One region of the Aminobacter sp. J44 genome, then DNA from elsewhere that is predicted to be linked to it. Evidence: riboswitches for the same ligand, from Rfam matches in the RefSeq annotation. Region 1 holds a riboswitch; the other holds the start of a gene.
The links. Region 1 has a riboswitch for thiamine pyrophosphate ahead of L610_RS17210 (ABC transporter permease). Riboswitches for the same ligand answer to the same signal wherever they lie in the genome.

Region 2: linked by a shared signal. The riboswitch ahead of thiB (thiamine ABC transporter substrate binding subunit) and the one ahead of L610_RS17210 (ABC transporter permease) in region 1 are both predicted to bind thiamine pyrophosphate.

What each region holds. Positions count from the first base shown of each region.
Region 1 is NZ_VLJG01000058.1:3,299-10,689, forward strand. Features, by position in the region: gene thiD (bifunctional hydroxymethylpyrimidine kinase/phosphomethylpyrimidine kinase) at 1-490, opposite strand, end outside; gene thiE (thiamine phosphate synthase) at 487-1,149, opposite strand; gene L610_RS17200 (hydroxyethylthiazole kinase) at 1,142-1,888, opposite strand; gene L610_RS17205 (ABC transporter substrate-binding protein) at 1,885-2,823, opposite strand; gene L610_RS17210 (ABC transporter permease) at 2,858-3,601, opposite strand; TPP riboswitch at 3,717-3,819, opposite strand; gene L610_RS17215 (glyoxalase superfamily protein) at 4,060-4,692, opposite strand; gene L610_RS17220 (RNA polymerase sigma factor) at 5,152-5,706, shown strand; gene L610_RS17225 (VWA domain-containing protein) at 5,696-7,391, shown strand, end outside.
Region 2 is NZ_VLJG01000007.1:76,069-83,459, reverse strand. Features, by position in the region: gene L610_RS04120 (ABC-F family ATP-binding cassette domain-containing protein) at 1-1,435, opposite strand, end outside; gene L610_RS04115 (thiamine diphosphokinase) at 1,439-2,098, opposite strand; TPP riboswitch at 2,173-2,298, shown strand; gene thiB (thiamine ABC transporter substrate binding subunit) at 2,334-3,335, shown strand; gene thiP (thiamine/thiamine pyrophosphate ABC transporter permease) at 3,311-4,954, shown strand; gene thiQ (thiamine ABC transporter ATP-binding protein) at 4,951-5,661, shown strand; gene L610_RS04095 (M48 family metalloprotease) at 5,836-7,323, shown strand; gene L610_RS04090 (RNA polymerase factor sigma-32) at 7,335-7,391, opposite strand, start outside.

The sequences.
Region 1 (7,391 bases):
GAATGGCTTCGGCCTGTGCCAGCATCTCCTTTTCGGTCCCGGCAGGACCAGAATCGCTCAACAGCGCCGCCTCGGGCAGATTTGGCGTCACCAGCACGGCCAGCGGCACCAGCCGGGTCCGCAACGCCTCAATGGCGTCGGCCCGCAAAAGCCGGTCGCCCGAGGTGGCGACCATGACCGGGTCGAGCACCGGGCGTATGCCGTGGCGTTGCAGACCATCGGCGATAACCTCGATGGTCTCTATCCGCGAGGCCATGCCGATCTTCACCCCGCCGACATCCATGTCGTCGTAGATGGTGTCTATCTGTGCCGCGATCATGTCCGGAGACACATCTTCCACGGCCCGCACGCCTCTGGTGTTCTGTGCGGTGAGCGCCGTGATCACGCTGGCTCCAAATACGCCGAGCGCGGAGAAGGTCTTGAGGTCTGCCTGAATGCCGGCACCCCCGCCGCTGTCCGAGCCGGCTATGGTGAGCGCGATCTTTGTCATTGGCAGTTCTCCTTGAGGACGGCGTCGACGGCCGCGCGCATCGCCCGCGTCGCGGTGGCGATATCGGCCGCCCGGAAAATCCTCGAAATCATGGCGACACCGGACGCGCCGGCGCGGACGACATCACCGGCGCGCATCAGGTCGATCCCGGCTATAGCCCCGACCGGCATGTCCGGGCGCGCAGACCGGATGCGGGCGCGCAGCCGCGCAAAGCCGTCCAAACCGACAGGCGGGTCCGGATTGTTCTTGGAGAGCGTCTCGAACACGCCGCCGATGCAGGCATAGTCGACCGGGGCCGCCAGCGCTGCATCGGCATCGGCGTCGTTCTTGACCGTCACCCCAATGATTGCGTCAGCGCCAAGAAGACGGCGCGCCGTGGCCGGGTCGAGGTCGTCGCGGCCAAGATGAACGCCGTCCGCGCCGGTGGCGAGCGCGACGTCGACGCGGTCGTTTACGACCAGCGGCACGCCGCTCCTGGCGAGAGCCGCGCGGATCGCTGTCGCCTGTTCGAGCAGTTCGCGGGTGCTCGCCTGCTTGTCGCGATACTGGATGATCGTCGCCCCATTATCCGCCGCGATCCGCGCCAGCACGGCCAGGTCACCAATGTCGCGCAGACTTCCGTCAACGATGGCGTTCAACCTGTAATCGACCTTATGCATTTCGCACCCTCGCATTCTGGATGATGTCTTTCTCGGAAAGCCCGGACAGGACATCGAGCAGCGCTATCCCGAAGCTGGCCGGCCCCCGCGCCTCGCGGGCCGCGATATCTGCCGCGACCCCCATGACGAGCATAGCCGACGCCGCAGCGATGATGGGATCGTCCCCGACCGCGGTGAAGGCCGCGATCACCGCGCCCGAAAGGCAACCCGTTCCTGTCACCTTCGCCATGAAGGGATGACCGTTGCCGATCAGCAGCCTTGTGTCGCCGGACTCGATGCGGTCTTCCTCCCCGGTCCGCACTCCGACCACGCCGGGCGGCACCTGGAGCAGCCGATGCTCGGCTGCGTTGGCACGCAAGATCGTTGGCGATCGCGCCAGCAGGTCCTGCGCTAATGCCGCCCGAACCGCGGAATAATCGCAATGGGCGGGATCGAGCACCCAAGGCTTTCCTCCTTCCTCAGCCCCATCGAGGGCGAGGTCGATGGCCTCGCGCCTTTGCGCATCCAGCGTGCCGAGATTGACGACGAGGACGTCGGCTTTCCCGACGAAGGTCTGCACTTCCTCAGGTGAGGAGGTCATGGATGGAATGGCGCCCAACCCCGACAGACCGTCGGCGATGAGCTTCTGCACCACCGTGTTCATCAGACAGTGAACACGCGGCGGCCTTGCCCGCACGCGATCCAGCAGGTCGCAGGCCTGCTTCGGCAAATCCGCCGCCGGGAACGGGTGCGCGCTCATCGCAGTTCGACCGCGATGTCGTCGAGCGCCGGTGCGGCCTTGATGAGGCCGTTCTCAGCCAGGAACTTTCCGAAACGCTCGTAGCGTCCGCTATCCAGCGCGGCTGGGCGCTTGGCGAAACGCGGCAGCGTGTCCGACCACGCCTGCCAGTTCAGCTCATCGTCGAGATCGGGATAAGCGCGGATGAAGAGTTCCCAACTCTCCTGCGGATGATTGGTGAGATAGATCGCGCCCTGCTCGACCACGTTCAGAAAGCGGGTGAGGCGGTCGTCCGACACCAAGTCAGGGCGGGTGACGAAGATCAGTTCGTCATAGACGGGGACGCCGTGATCCTCGGGAAAGAACGCCTTGCCCTCATGACCCTCCAGCCGCATCTGCGTCAGCTCGAAATTGCGATAGCCGCCAATGGTCGCCTCGACCTTACCGCCGATCAGCGATGCGGTCAGCGCGAAGTTGACATTCACGAACTTCACGTCCGCGGGCTTCACGCCCGCGCTCGACAGCATGGTGGACAGGATCACGTCCTCGAAGCCCGAAACCGAAAAGCCAATGCGCTTGCCGGCAAGGTCCGTGAGGTCATCAATCGGGCCGTACGCCAGAACCGTCAGCGTATTGAGCGGGGTTTCGACCAGCGTCCCAAAGCGCACCAGCGGCACCCCGGCCTCATGATCGAGATAGAGATTGGGCTGGTAATGCACGCCGATTTCGGCCTGTCCCGAGGCGACGGCGCGCGGCACGATCGAGGGATCCGCCGGCGGCAGCAATTCGACCTCGAGACCCGCTTTCTCAAACAATCCGAGCTCTTTCGCGACGACGAGAGGTGCATGGTCCGGATTGACGAACCATTCGAGCAAAACAGTCAATTTGTCCTGGGCGGCAGCCGGGCTCGCCAGAATGAGGCTGGCAGCCAAAGCGAAGGCAGTCTTGCAGATCATTAGAATCTCCGTTTTTCGGGTGAAAGCGAGGGGGTCACTGTTCCTTCGCCCAGGGCGTCAGGTGTGGCGCGAGCGCGTCGACGACATGGCGCAGCAACAGCGTGAGGGCCGCGAGGATGGTCATGGCGGCGAAGACCATGTCGGTCTGCATGCGGGCATTGGCCTGGATCATGACGAAGCCGAGCCCAGCCGACGCGCCGACCCATTCGCCGACCACTGCACCAAGGGGTGCCAGCGGCGCGGCGACGCGCAGGCCGGACACGAGCGACGGCAAGGCGAGCGGCACCCGCACATGCAGCAGCGCGTGCCAGTGGCTGGCATCGGTCAGCGCCGTGGCGTCGAGCAGGTCCTGGTCGATGCGGCGCAGGCCGTCAGCAAATGCCGATGTCACCGGGAAGAAGATGATGAGCGTCGCCATCATCACTTTCGAAGCCATGCCGAAGCCCAGCCAGATGACCAGCAGTGGCGCGATGACGAAAACGGGGAACGCTTGCAGCACTAGCACTATCGGCCAGACCCGCCGACCGAGCCGGGGCAGCGCCGCCATGCCGAGAGCGGTCAGGGCTCCGAGGATGGAGCCGAGCGCGAAACCCGCGAGGATTTCGGCAAGCGTGACCAGCGTATTCTCGAACAGATAGGCAGGTTGCCGCCGCATGGCGGCCAGCACGTCCAGCGGAGTCGGGAGAATGTATCGCGGCGGCGACCAGATCCAGACAATCGCCTGCCAGACGCCGAGCAATGTCACCAGCGTCCGCAGTAGGGAGGAGAGCGTTCCCATCCGGCCGGCTTCAGCCGGTTGGTCTGGTGCAGGCGATAGAATTGTATGGCATTGGCGACCTCCTGATTGTCATCATAGAGATCCAGGCAGAGCGAAGAATTGGGAAAGGGGCGGCGGCGAACCCTTGTTCCGTTCCTACGCCGGTATGACCCGGATCAGGTTCAAGGGTCCGGCTCACCGCCATCTCAGCGTCGTTCGACGCCCCCCTCGGAATGGGGTGATCTATTCAGGGAAAGGGAACGGCGTCAAGGTGACTTCGCCCGATAGTGCCAATACTTCAACGTTTAAGTGACAACGCCGTATTGCGCGTCCGCTACAATTGCTGGCGGTGACGTTGGGGGCAGGCCAATCCATGGAAGAAGTTAGCATCATCGGCGTCGATTTGGCTAAGAACGTGTTTCAGCTTCACGGGAGGACGGCAGATGGCATGTCTGCAGTTTACCAACAGTATAGACAAATCAATAACTTATATGGAGAAAGTTAGACGACAGTCCCGCCCCCTCCGCCACGGGATCGGCCGAGCAAGCTTGATGCTCGTTCGGCCTGGGGCCTCGAAACGCGTTTACCCACACGTTCGCAAGCACGTGCTCGACTAATCCGTCTCGCGCAGCCGGATTCTCGTAAAAGAACCCGGTCAGATAGTCGTCAATTCGATGGAAGCCCGGGCGTCCCACAGCAACGATACCGAGAACTGCCCGCTCCATGCGGTTCCTGAGCGACCCGTCGATCACCGCGTCGACGATCCATGAAATCCGGGTCGTATCGGTCGGCGTGCCGTACCTCGACGGACCAATCCGTTCGACCAGTTGGTGAGCGAGCGCCATGCTGATCCCCAGGCCGCGGACGAGGACCGCGGCCTGGTAGGTGCGCCGGCTGGAACGCGTCGCGTCATCCACGTCAAGGTCGGACAGGGATGGCGGTTCGGAACCTGCCAAGGAACACAACTGGTTCCAGTCGCGATAGCCGAAGAGCTTAGCGACAACCTCCAGCGATCGTCTAAGAGACAGCTTTACTCCTTGCATCGCCAGCTCCTTTCGGAGCGCAGCGGCCACGGCCTTTGGGCGAGAGGTGTTCGTAAAGTGGATGCGCATCGACGTTCTCCATCACGGATGGAGCCCGCACGATCCATGGAAAACGTGTTGAAAGGCGCGCCTGGCCTTCATGGGGCCTGCCAACGAACAGTCGGCTTGGTCTGCGGCGGGCTACTGGGTCGGCCCTCGACCCAGCGGAGAGAATACCGCGTCACGTTTCTCCGTCAATGCCCCTGGCTGAGGATGCGCGCCTTGATCCAAATGTCGCGTGATTTCTGTTGTCGTTTAGGCAAGCTTTGCCGCAGCAAAGCCAAAACCTCTTGCTTCAAATAAGCTGCGGCGCATCATTGGGGCTAACGGACGGCATCGAAAGGCAAAAGAACGCCCACCAAGTGGGCACGCGTAAGAAATCGCACTGACAGGCGGCGGCCAGACAATCTCGGCTAAAAAATCTCCTTGGGCACCCAAGGAACTTGAACCCCGAAACGTCTAAGGGTGCATGAGAAGGCTGCGGACCTGATGGAAGACACCGACGAAACGATCCTGGTGCTTGCGCGCAATGGCGACCGCGCAGCCTTCGCTCGTCTTGTCGAGATGCACTACGACATGTTCTTTCGCGTGGCGTACAGACATCTCGGCAATCGCGCGGATGCGGAAGACGTCGCGCAGGAGGTGTGCGTGCGTCTGGGAGGTTCGATCCGAACGTTCCGAGGAGACTGCAGCCTGTCGTCGTGGCTGTACAGGCTCGTCGTCAACGCGGCTTGCGACCACCAGCGCAAGGCAAAGAGAGGGCGAAACCTCACTCAGGCGGTCGCCGCCGAGCATGAGGTGTCGGGAGGATACGAAGGCGAGAACGACAACGATGCGGCAACGCGTTTGTGGGAAGCCGTCAGGACGCTTCCGGAAAAGACCCGTCAGGCCGTCGTTCTCGTCTATTCCGAAGGCCTCAGCCACCTGAAGGCCGCGGAAGCGCTGGAGTGCTCCGAGGCGACCGTTTCCTGGCACATCCATGACGCAAAGAAAAAGCTGAGGGCCTTGCTGGCTGAACCGGAGGGCGCGACCTATGCACGATGAATTCGAAATCCTGCGGCAGGCCAGGCCCGTCAAGCCGTCTTCGGAAGCCCGGAAGAAGGCTCTGTCAGCGGCCATGACCGCCTATGACGAAGCCGACGAAAAAAACGTCAGCGCGACCCAAGGTTCCGACACCGTCAAGCGTCTCTTGTCCAAGACGTCTAACGGATGGAGGGACATCATGAGGAAGTGGCTTTGGACGGGGGCGGCGTCAATGGCGGTTGCAAGCGCAGCCTTCTTCGTCGTCGGCGGGATGTACACGCAGTACATGCGAGACAGCGGCCTTGCGGTCGTTCAGGAGATGGCCTCCCACCCGGCAGGCGGAGCCGCCTTCAGAAACGACGGCATCGTCCCCATCGCGCCGCAGCCAGCTCCGCCGGCTCGCAAGGCGATGGAAAGCATGGTGATGGCCGAGCGCGGCGTTGCGGTTGCTCCCGCCTTCGTCGGCAATTACCCGTCGCCAGTCATGGATCGTCTGCCGTCGTCCATGCAAAGCCGCGACCGCGTGCGGGAGTTTAAGGGCAGCGGAGTAAAGAGCGTCGCCGAGCATCCGGTCTCGACGTTCTCGGCCGACGTGGACACCGCTTCCTATTCGATGGTCAGGAGCCTGCTCAACATGGGGCAGCTGCCCAACCCCGACACCGTGCGCGTCGAGGAGCTGGTCAACTACTTCCCCTATGACTGGCAGCTCCCGGAAACGCGCGATGAGCCGTTTCGCCCGACGGTAACGGTTATGCCCTCGCCCTGGTCGCAGGGGCGGAAGCTGATGCACGTCGCGATCAAGGGATACGACGTGATCCCTGAGACGCGGCCGCAGGCCAATCTCGTCTTCCTGATCGACGTGTCGGGATCGATGAACGCGCCTGATAAGCTGCCGCTTCTGAAGAACGCCTTCCGCATGCTGGTCGCCTCGCTCTCGCCGGACGACAAGGTATCGATCGTGACGTATGCCGGGCATGCGGGCGTGGTGCTCGAGCCGACCTCGGCGAGCGACACGGCAGCCATCTACGCGGCCATTGACGGGCTTACTCCGAGCGGCGGCACGGCAGGCGAAGCTGGCCTCAACACCGCCTATCGTCTTGCCTCCAAGGCGTTCATTGAAGGCGGGGTGAACCGGGTGATGCTGGCGACCGACGGCGACTTTAACGTCGGGCAGACGAGCGATGAGGACCTGAAGCGCACCATCGAACGCCACAGGGAAAGCGGCGTGTTCCTCTCCGTCCTCGGGTTTGGGCGCGGCAACTACAATGACCAGCTGATGCAAACGATCGCGCAGCACGGCAACGGTACGGCCGCCTACATCGACACGCTCGCGGAAGCGCAGAAGGTGCTGGTGGACGAGGCATCCTCGGCCGTCTTCCCGATCGCCAAGGACGTGAAGTTCCAGGTCGAGTTCAATCCGTCCATGGTATCCGAGTATCGCCTCATCGGCTACGAGACGCGTGAGCTTGCCCGTGAGGACTTCAACAACGACCGCGTCGACGCGGGCGATATCGGCTCCGGCTCTTCGGTAACGGCAATCTACGAGATCACGCCAAAGGGCAGCCCGGCCGCGCTTATCAGCGATCTTCGTTATGGGAAGCCGCAGGGCGCGGACGTCCCGGGAGAGGCTCAGGGCGAATACGCCTTCCTCAAGATCCGCTACAAGCTGCCCGACGAAGACGAGAGCCGGCTGATCGATAAGGCTG
Region 2 (7,391 bases), on a different contig from region 1:
AGCGGCCATCGCCCGCCGGCGCGATCGTGCTCGTCACGGTCCTGTCAAGGAAGTCGCGGTCGTGGCTGACCAGCAGCACCGTGCCGGGGAAGTTCGCGACGAGCTCCTGCAGAAGGTCCAGCGTCTCCATGTCGAGGTCGTTGGTGGGCTCGTCGAGCACCAGAAGGTTCGCCGGCCGCGACAGAAGCCTGGCCAGCACCAGCCTTGCCCGTTCGCCGCCCGAAAGCTCCCGCACCGGCGTGCGCGCCTGTTCCGGCTTGAACAGAAAATCCTTCATGTAAGAGACGACGTGCTTCTGCTCGCCGTTGACGATCAGGTTCTCCCCGCGTCCGTCGGTGAGGTAATGCGTCAGCGTCTCCTGCGGATCGAGCGAGCGCTTCTGGTCGAGCGTGGCGATTTCTAGGTTGGCGCCAAGGCGCACCGTACCACCGTCGGGCGCAAGCTCGCCGATCAGCATCTTGAGCAGCGTCGTCTTGCCTGCTCCGTTCGGTCCCACGAAGCCGACGCGGTCGCCGCGCTGGATGCGGGTCGAAAAGCCCTGGACGACCACCATGTCACCGAAACGCTTCTCGATGTTCTTCGCCTCGATGACCAGCTTGCCGGACTCGTTCGCATCCGCCGCCGTCATGGTTGCGAGACCCTCCGGCCCTTTGCGCTGGCGGTATTGCACGCGCATCGTCTGCAGCTCGCCGAGACGGCGCATGTTGCGCTTGCGCCGGGCGGTCACGCCATAGCGCAGCCAGTGCTCCTCGCGAACGATCTGGCGACCGAGCTTGAAGTGCTCCTTTTCCTCTTCCTCGAGGATCTTGTCGCGCCACTCCTCGAAATGCGCAAAGCCCTTCTCGAGACGGCGGGTGACGCCACGGTCGAGCCAGATGACGGCGCGAGAGACGCGCTCGAGGAAGCGGCGGTCGTGCGAGATCATGATCAGCGCCGACTTGGTGCGCTGCAACTCGCCTTCCAGCCACTCGATTGTGGTGAGGTCGAGGTGGTTGGTCGGCTCGTCGAGGAGAAGGATGTCCGGCTCCGGCGCCATGACGCGCGCAAGCGCGGCGCGGCGCGCCTCGCCGCCCGACAGCGTCTTCGGGTTCTCGTCGCCGGTGAGGCCGAGATTCTCGATGAGATAGGCTGCACGGTAGACGTCATCCGCCGGCCCCAGCCCCGCCTCGACATAGGCGCGGACCGTATCGAAGCCCTCCATGTCGGGCTCCTGCGGCAGGTAGCGGATCGTCGCCGAGGGCTGGCGGAAGATCTCGCCGTCCTGCGCCTCGACCATCCCCGCCGCGATTTTCAGCAGGGTGGACTTGCCGGAGCCGTTGCGCCCTACCAGCGCGATCTTGTCGCCGGCCGAAGCCGCGAGATCGGCGCCGTCGAGAAGCGGCGTGCCGCCAAAGGTCAGCCTGATGCCGTCAAGGGAAAGAAGCGGTGGTGCCATGGGTCACATCGAGAAGGAGGAAACAGGATGAGCGACCAGCAGGGCCCTGCCGGAAGCAAGACGCGCAGTGAGGGTACCGCGCACTTCATTGGATAGGGTAAGCGACGAACCGAACGGAACGTGATGGTCCGTCAGCGGCCACTTCGCGCCCGATATGGTGAGCCCGTTGAGCTCGGAAAAGGGGAGCACGCTGAACAGCGTGCCGTCGTCGTAGTCGAAGCTGCGGTCCTTGCCCACAAGCAACGGCACGCCTTCCTGCACGCCGCTGGTAAGCAGGCAGCCAACGCCGCTTTCGGCAAGACGCATCGCGGCCGCCAGATGCAGGAAAGCATGGTCGGCCCGCGCGCCGCCGAACGCGCCTACCAGCAGGAGTTCGCGCGCGCCGCGCTTCAGCGCCGCCTGCACCGCGATCTCGCCGTCGGTCTTGTCCTTGTCGCGCGGAAACTCTTCGACTGGCGTTGCCGAATGCTCGGCGCGCATCGCCTCGTCGACGGAGTCGAAGTCTCCGGTCCACAGTTCCGGCGCAACACCCAGCCCCGCCGCATGCCGCATGCCGGAATCTGCTGCGATTACGCGCGCGCCCTCCACCTGCGCAAGCAGGCGCGGAGTCACGACGAGATCGCCGCCAAGGAGGATCGCGAAACGGGTGGTCGGATGCGTCATGGGCTCGCCTCTACCACGCCACGCAGCGGAAGTTAAACCGCTTGCATGTGCACAGGACCCGCTCTATCTCTTTCCCTGCTCTAACGGGGTGCCCGGTACGCGAAGGCGTGTCCGGGCTGAGAGGCAAGGGACGCAAGTCCAGCCAACCCGCTGAACCTGATCCGGCTCGTACCGGCGGAGGGATTAGACGCTCGACATGGCGCCAATTCCCTTGCAACAACCAGAGGAGGCGCCGATGCGCAGACAGTTTCTTTCGCTACTTGCTCTTTCGACCGCTCTCGTGGCCGTTCCGGCCGCGGCGCAGGACAAGCTCACCATCTACACCTACGAAAGCCTCACCGCCGAATGGGGCCCCGGCCCTGTCGTGAAGAAGAACTTCGAGGAGATCTGCAACTGCACCGTCGACTTCGTCGCGGTGGCAGACGGCGTGGCCCTGCTCAATCGCGTCAAGCTCGAGGGCAAGAGCACATCCGCCGACATCGTGCTCGGCCTGGACACCAACCTCACCCATGAGGCGAAGGAAACCGGCCTGTTCGCGCCGCACGGTATCTCGCTCGACAAGGTCGACGTCCCCGGCGGCTGGAGCGACGACACCTTCGTCCCCTTCGACTACGGCTATTTCGCCATCATCCAGGACACGGAGGCGTTTTCGACGCCCTACAAGAGCCTGAAGGACCTCGTCGACGGCTATCCGGAACAGAAGATCGTCATCCAGGACCCGCGCACCTCGACGCCGGGCCTTGGCCTGCTCCTGTGGGTGAAGGCGGTCTATGGCGACAAGGCGAGCGAAGCCTGGGAGAATCTCAGCTTGCGCGTCCTGACCGTCACCCCCGGCTGGAGTGAGGCCTACAGCCTGTTCACCAGCGGCGAGGCGCCGATGGTGCTGTCCTACACTACCTCGCCCGCCTATCATGAGATCAACGAAGACTCGACCCGCTATAAGGCGATGGCCTTCGAGGAAGGCCATTACCTGCAGGTGGAAGTCGCCGCCGCGACCACCAAAGGCGCGGAGAACCCGCTGACGAAGCAGTTCCTTGAATTCATGACTGGCCCCGGCTTCCAGGACGCGATCCCCGAGACCAACTGGATGTTCCCGGCCGGCGAGACGTCCGGCCCGCTCAACCCGGCTTTCGACCGCGCGGTGAAACCGGCGAAGACGCTCGCCTTCTCGCCCGAGGAGATCGCGGCCAACCGCGATGCCTGGATCCGGGAATGGCTCGACGTCATGAGCCGCTGAGCGCGCGGATGGGAGTCTACCGCGACAGCCGCGTCCTTGTCGGCATCGCCGGTCTCGCGGCGGTCGGGCTGCTGATTGGCGGGGCATTCGCAGGGCTGATCAGCGAGGCGCTCGACGACTGGTCGGGCGCTGCTTCTGCGTTTGACTCCTACCTCTTCCGCATCACCCGCTTCACGCTGTGGCAGGCGCTGCTGTCGACGCTGCTGTCGGTCTGCCCGGCAATCCTCGTCGCCCGCGCTCTTGCACGCCACCCAGTCTTCTGGGGCCGCAGCTTTATCCTGCGGCTGTTTGCGCTGCCGCTGGCAGTGCCGGCGATCGTAGCATCGCTCGGCATCCTTGCTCTGCTCGGCCGCGCCGGCATCTTCGCCGATGCGCTCGCCTGGCTTACCGGCGAGCCGTGGCAGGGCATCTACGGCCTTTCCGGCATTCTGGTTGCCCACGTCTTCTTCAACCTGCCGCTCGCCACCCGCTTTCTGCTGCATGCGCTTGACACGGTGCCGACAGATCAGTGGCGGCTCGCCGCCCAGCTTGGCATGGGGCCACGGACAACGTTCCGCCTGATCGAATGGCCGGTGATGCGCGCGGCGCTGCCGGGCGTTGCAGGGCTCATCTTCATGCTCTGCATCACCTCGTTCACCATCGTCCTGACGCTTGGCGGAGGTCCGCGCGCGACGACGCTGGAGGTCGCGATCTATCAGGCGTTGCGCTTCGACTTCGATCCTGCCCGGGCGGTGGCGCTGACCGCGCTGCAGATCGCGCTCACCGTCGTCGTGGTGATCCTTTTGGTACGCGCGGGCGCAGACATGGTTGCCGACGCCAACATGCCGGTCGCGCGTCGGCGCCCCAATATGGCGCGCGGCCCCGAAACCTTCTTCAACGCGCTGGTCATCCTCGTGGCCCTCGCCTTCGTCGCAGGTCCCTTCGTCTCGACGATCATCTCCGGGGTTCAGGCCGACCTTGTCCGGCTGGCGAGCGATCCAGCTGTCCATCGCGCCACGCTCACCAGCCTTGGCCTTGCCTTCATTGCCGCAGCGCTCAGTCTGCTGCTGTCGCTGTCGCTCACCATGGCCCGCAGCGCCATGGAGCGCAGCCGCGGTCGGACAGCCTCACCCAGCTTCCTCGAGCGACTGTTCGACACCGGCGCCAGCTTCGTCCTTGTCGTGCCGCCCGTCGTGGTGGGTGCTGGCTGGTTCATCCTCCTCATTGACAGCGGCAGCGTCTTCTCGGTCGCGCCGGTAATGGTGGTGACGGTCAATGCGGTGATGGCGATGCCGTTTGCCATCCGCGCCATCCGCCCCGCCTGGGACGGCGCAGCCGAGCGCCACGACCGGCTCTGCGCCTCGCTTGGCATTTCCGGTATCAACCGCCTGCGCCTGATCGACTGGCCGTCGATCCGCCGCCCGGCCTTCACCGCCTTTGCCTTCGCGATGGCGCTGTCGCTCGGCGATCTTGGCGTCATTGCGCTGTTCGGCAGCGACGTGGTGAAGACCCTGCCCTATCTGCTGTTCGAGCGCATGGGCAGCTATCGCACCGCCGATGCCGCCGGCGTTGCGCTCTTTCTCGGCATCGTCTGCCTCGCGCTGATGATGCTCGTCGACCGCACACGGAGAAGCGCATGAGTGGCGCATCGATCGAACTCGACAATCTCGTCTTCAGCTACGGCGAGACCCGCATGGAGTTCGGCCTTTCGGTACCTGCGTCCTCCGTGATTGCGATCATGGGACCGAGCGGATCCGGCAAGACCACCCTGCTCAACCTGATTGCCGGCTTCGAGAAGCCTGTCTCTGGCAAGGTGCTGATCGACGGCGGAGATGTCACCGGCCTCGAGCCCGCCGAACGCCCCGTCTCGATGGTGTTTCAGGAAAACAACCTGTTTGCGCACCTTTCTGTCGAGGACAATGTCGGCCTCGGCCGCTCGCCCTCCCTGCGCCTGACCGATGCTGACCGCGCCGACATCGCCCGGGCGCTTGCCCAAACCGGCCTTGCCGGGAAGGAGCGCCGTCTGCCGTCGGAGCTTTCGGGCGGCGAACGCCAGCGCGTGGCGCTCTCGCGCGTGCTGGTTCGCGACCGCCCGGTGCTACTGCTTGACGAGCCTTTTGCCTCGCTTGGGCCTGCGCTTAGACGCGAGATGCTGGCGCTCGTCCGTCAGCTCCACTTCGACCATGGGATGACGATCCTGATGGTCACCCACCACCCCGAAGATGCGCAGCTGATTGCCGATCGAATCGCCTTCATCGAGGCGGGTAGCATCGTGGCATTCGAGGACACCACTACCATGTTCTCGCGCACTGCACCTGACGCTTTCCGTGCCTATATTGGTGCCTGACTGCGTCCATTTCGCCCGGATGCGGACATATTTGCCACGCATTGCTCGCTGACTACATGGTATGTGTGCGTTTGCGAAATCGGCTTTGCGAACGGAGCAACCCTTCGCGATCTGCTTCGTTTCATGATGGTTAGAGGAAAGGGCTGGAATCTGCCGACAGCATTGGTTGATCCGATGAGGGACCGGACCTCGCAGTCGCCGGCCCGCCTCGTGCGGCGCGGGCTGATTGCGCTTGCGCTTGGCGTCAGCATGACTGGCTGCCAGGTTCTGAGCGGCGACGAAAGTGCCTTCAAGCCGTCAGCCAACCCTGTCACGGTAGACACGGTCACCCGCGGCGACCGCCTGACGGCGCTGGCGCGCGAGCAGCATCCGCGCATCCTTGCCACCTATGGCGGCGAATATTCTGACCCGAAGCTGGAGCGCATGGTCGCGCGCGTCGTCGGTTCGCTGACGCTCGATCCGGAAAACCCGAACCAGACCTACCAGATCACTATTCTCAACTCGCCGAACATCAACGCCTTCGCGCTGCCCGGCGGCTATCTGTATGTGACACGCGGCCTGCTCGCGCTCGCGAACGACTCGGCTGAGCTCGCGGCGGTGCTTGCGCACGAGATGGCGCACGTGACCGCAAATCACGGTGTCCAGCGCCAGCAGCGTGAGGCCGAGGAGGTCCTGGCGACCAAGGTTGCCACGGAAGTGCTTGGCGGTGACCCGGCTGCACGCGTGGCGCTGGTGCGCGGCAAGCTGCGCCTTGCCCAATTCTCGCGCAATCAGGAACTCGAGGCCGACGCCGTTGGCATCCGCTCCATCGCTCGCGCCGGTTACGATCCGTTCGCCGCAGCCCGCTTCCTGCAGTCCATGGCCGCTTATAGCGCCTCGCGCAGCGTAACCGGCCAGGAGGACCAGGGTCTCGACTTCCTTGCAAGTCACCCGACCGCGCCGCAGCGCATTGAACTGGCGCTTCGCCATGCTCGCCAGTATGCGCCGCCCGGAACCGGCAACCGCGACCGCGACTCCTTCCTTGCCGGCATCGACGGCATGCTCTTCGGCGACACGCCGCAGGAAGGGTTCGTGCGCGGCCGCACCTTCCTGCATCCGAAACTGGGCATCTCATTCTCGGTACCAGAAGGCTTCGTCATCGACAATTCGGCGGCAGCGGTAACGGCGGCCGGCCCCGGCGACATCGCCATCCGCTTCGACGGCGTGTCGATCGACCGGCGCGTGCCGCTTACCGATTACATCCAGTCCGGCTGGGTTGCAGGGCTCGATCCAAGCAGTATCCGCAAGCGCTCGATCAACGGCAACGAAGCCGTCTCCGCCCGCGCGCGCGCCGAGGGCTGGCAGTTCGACGTGACAGTGATCCGAGCCGAGGGCGAGGTCTACCGCCTCCTGACGGCTGCCCCGGCCGCCAGCACCCGGCTGGAGTCAACGGCAAGCGCCGTCAGCAACAGCTTCCGCGTACTCAGCGCCGCCGAGCGCCAGTCGCTCAACCCGCTGCGGGTGAGGATCGTGACGGTCCGCCCGGGCGATACGGTGGCAACGCTCGCGGCTCGCATGGAAGGCGTCGATCGCAAGATCGACATGTTCCGCCTGATCAACGGGATGAGCGAAAGCGCCACCGTTTCAGCCGGCGGCAAGGTGAAGATCATCACGGACAGGTAGCGAAGCGCTGCCTAGGCAGCGTTGCGGTTGCGCGGCTCGTTGTGGCTCAGGGCAAACCGCAACTTTTC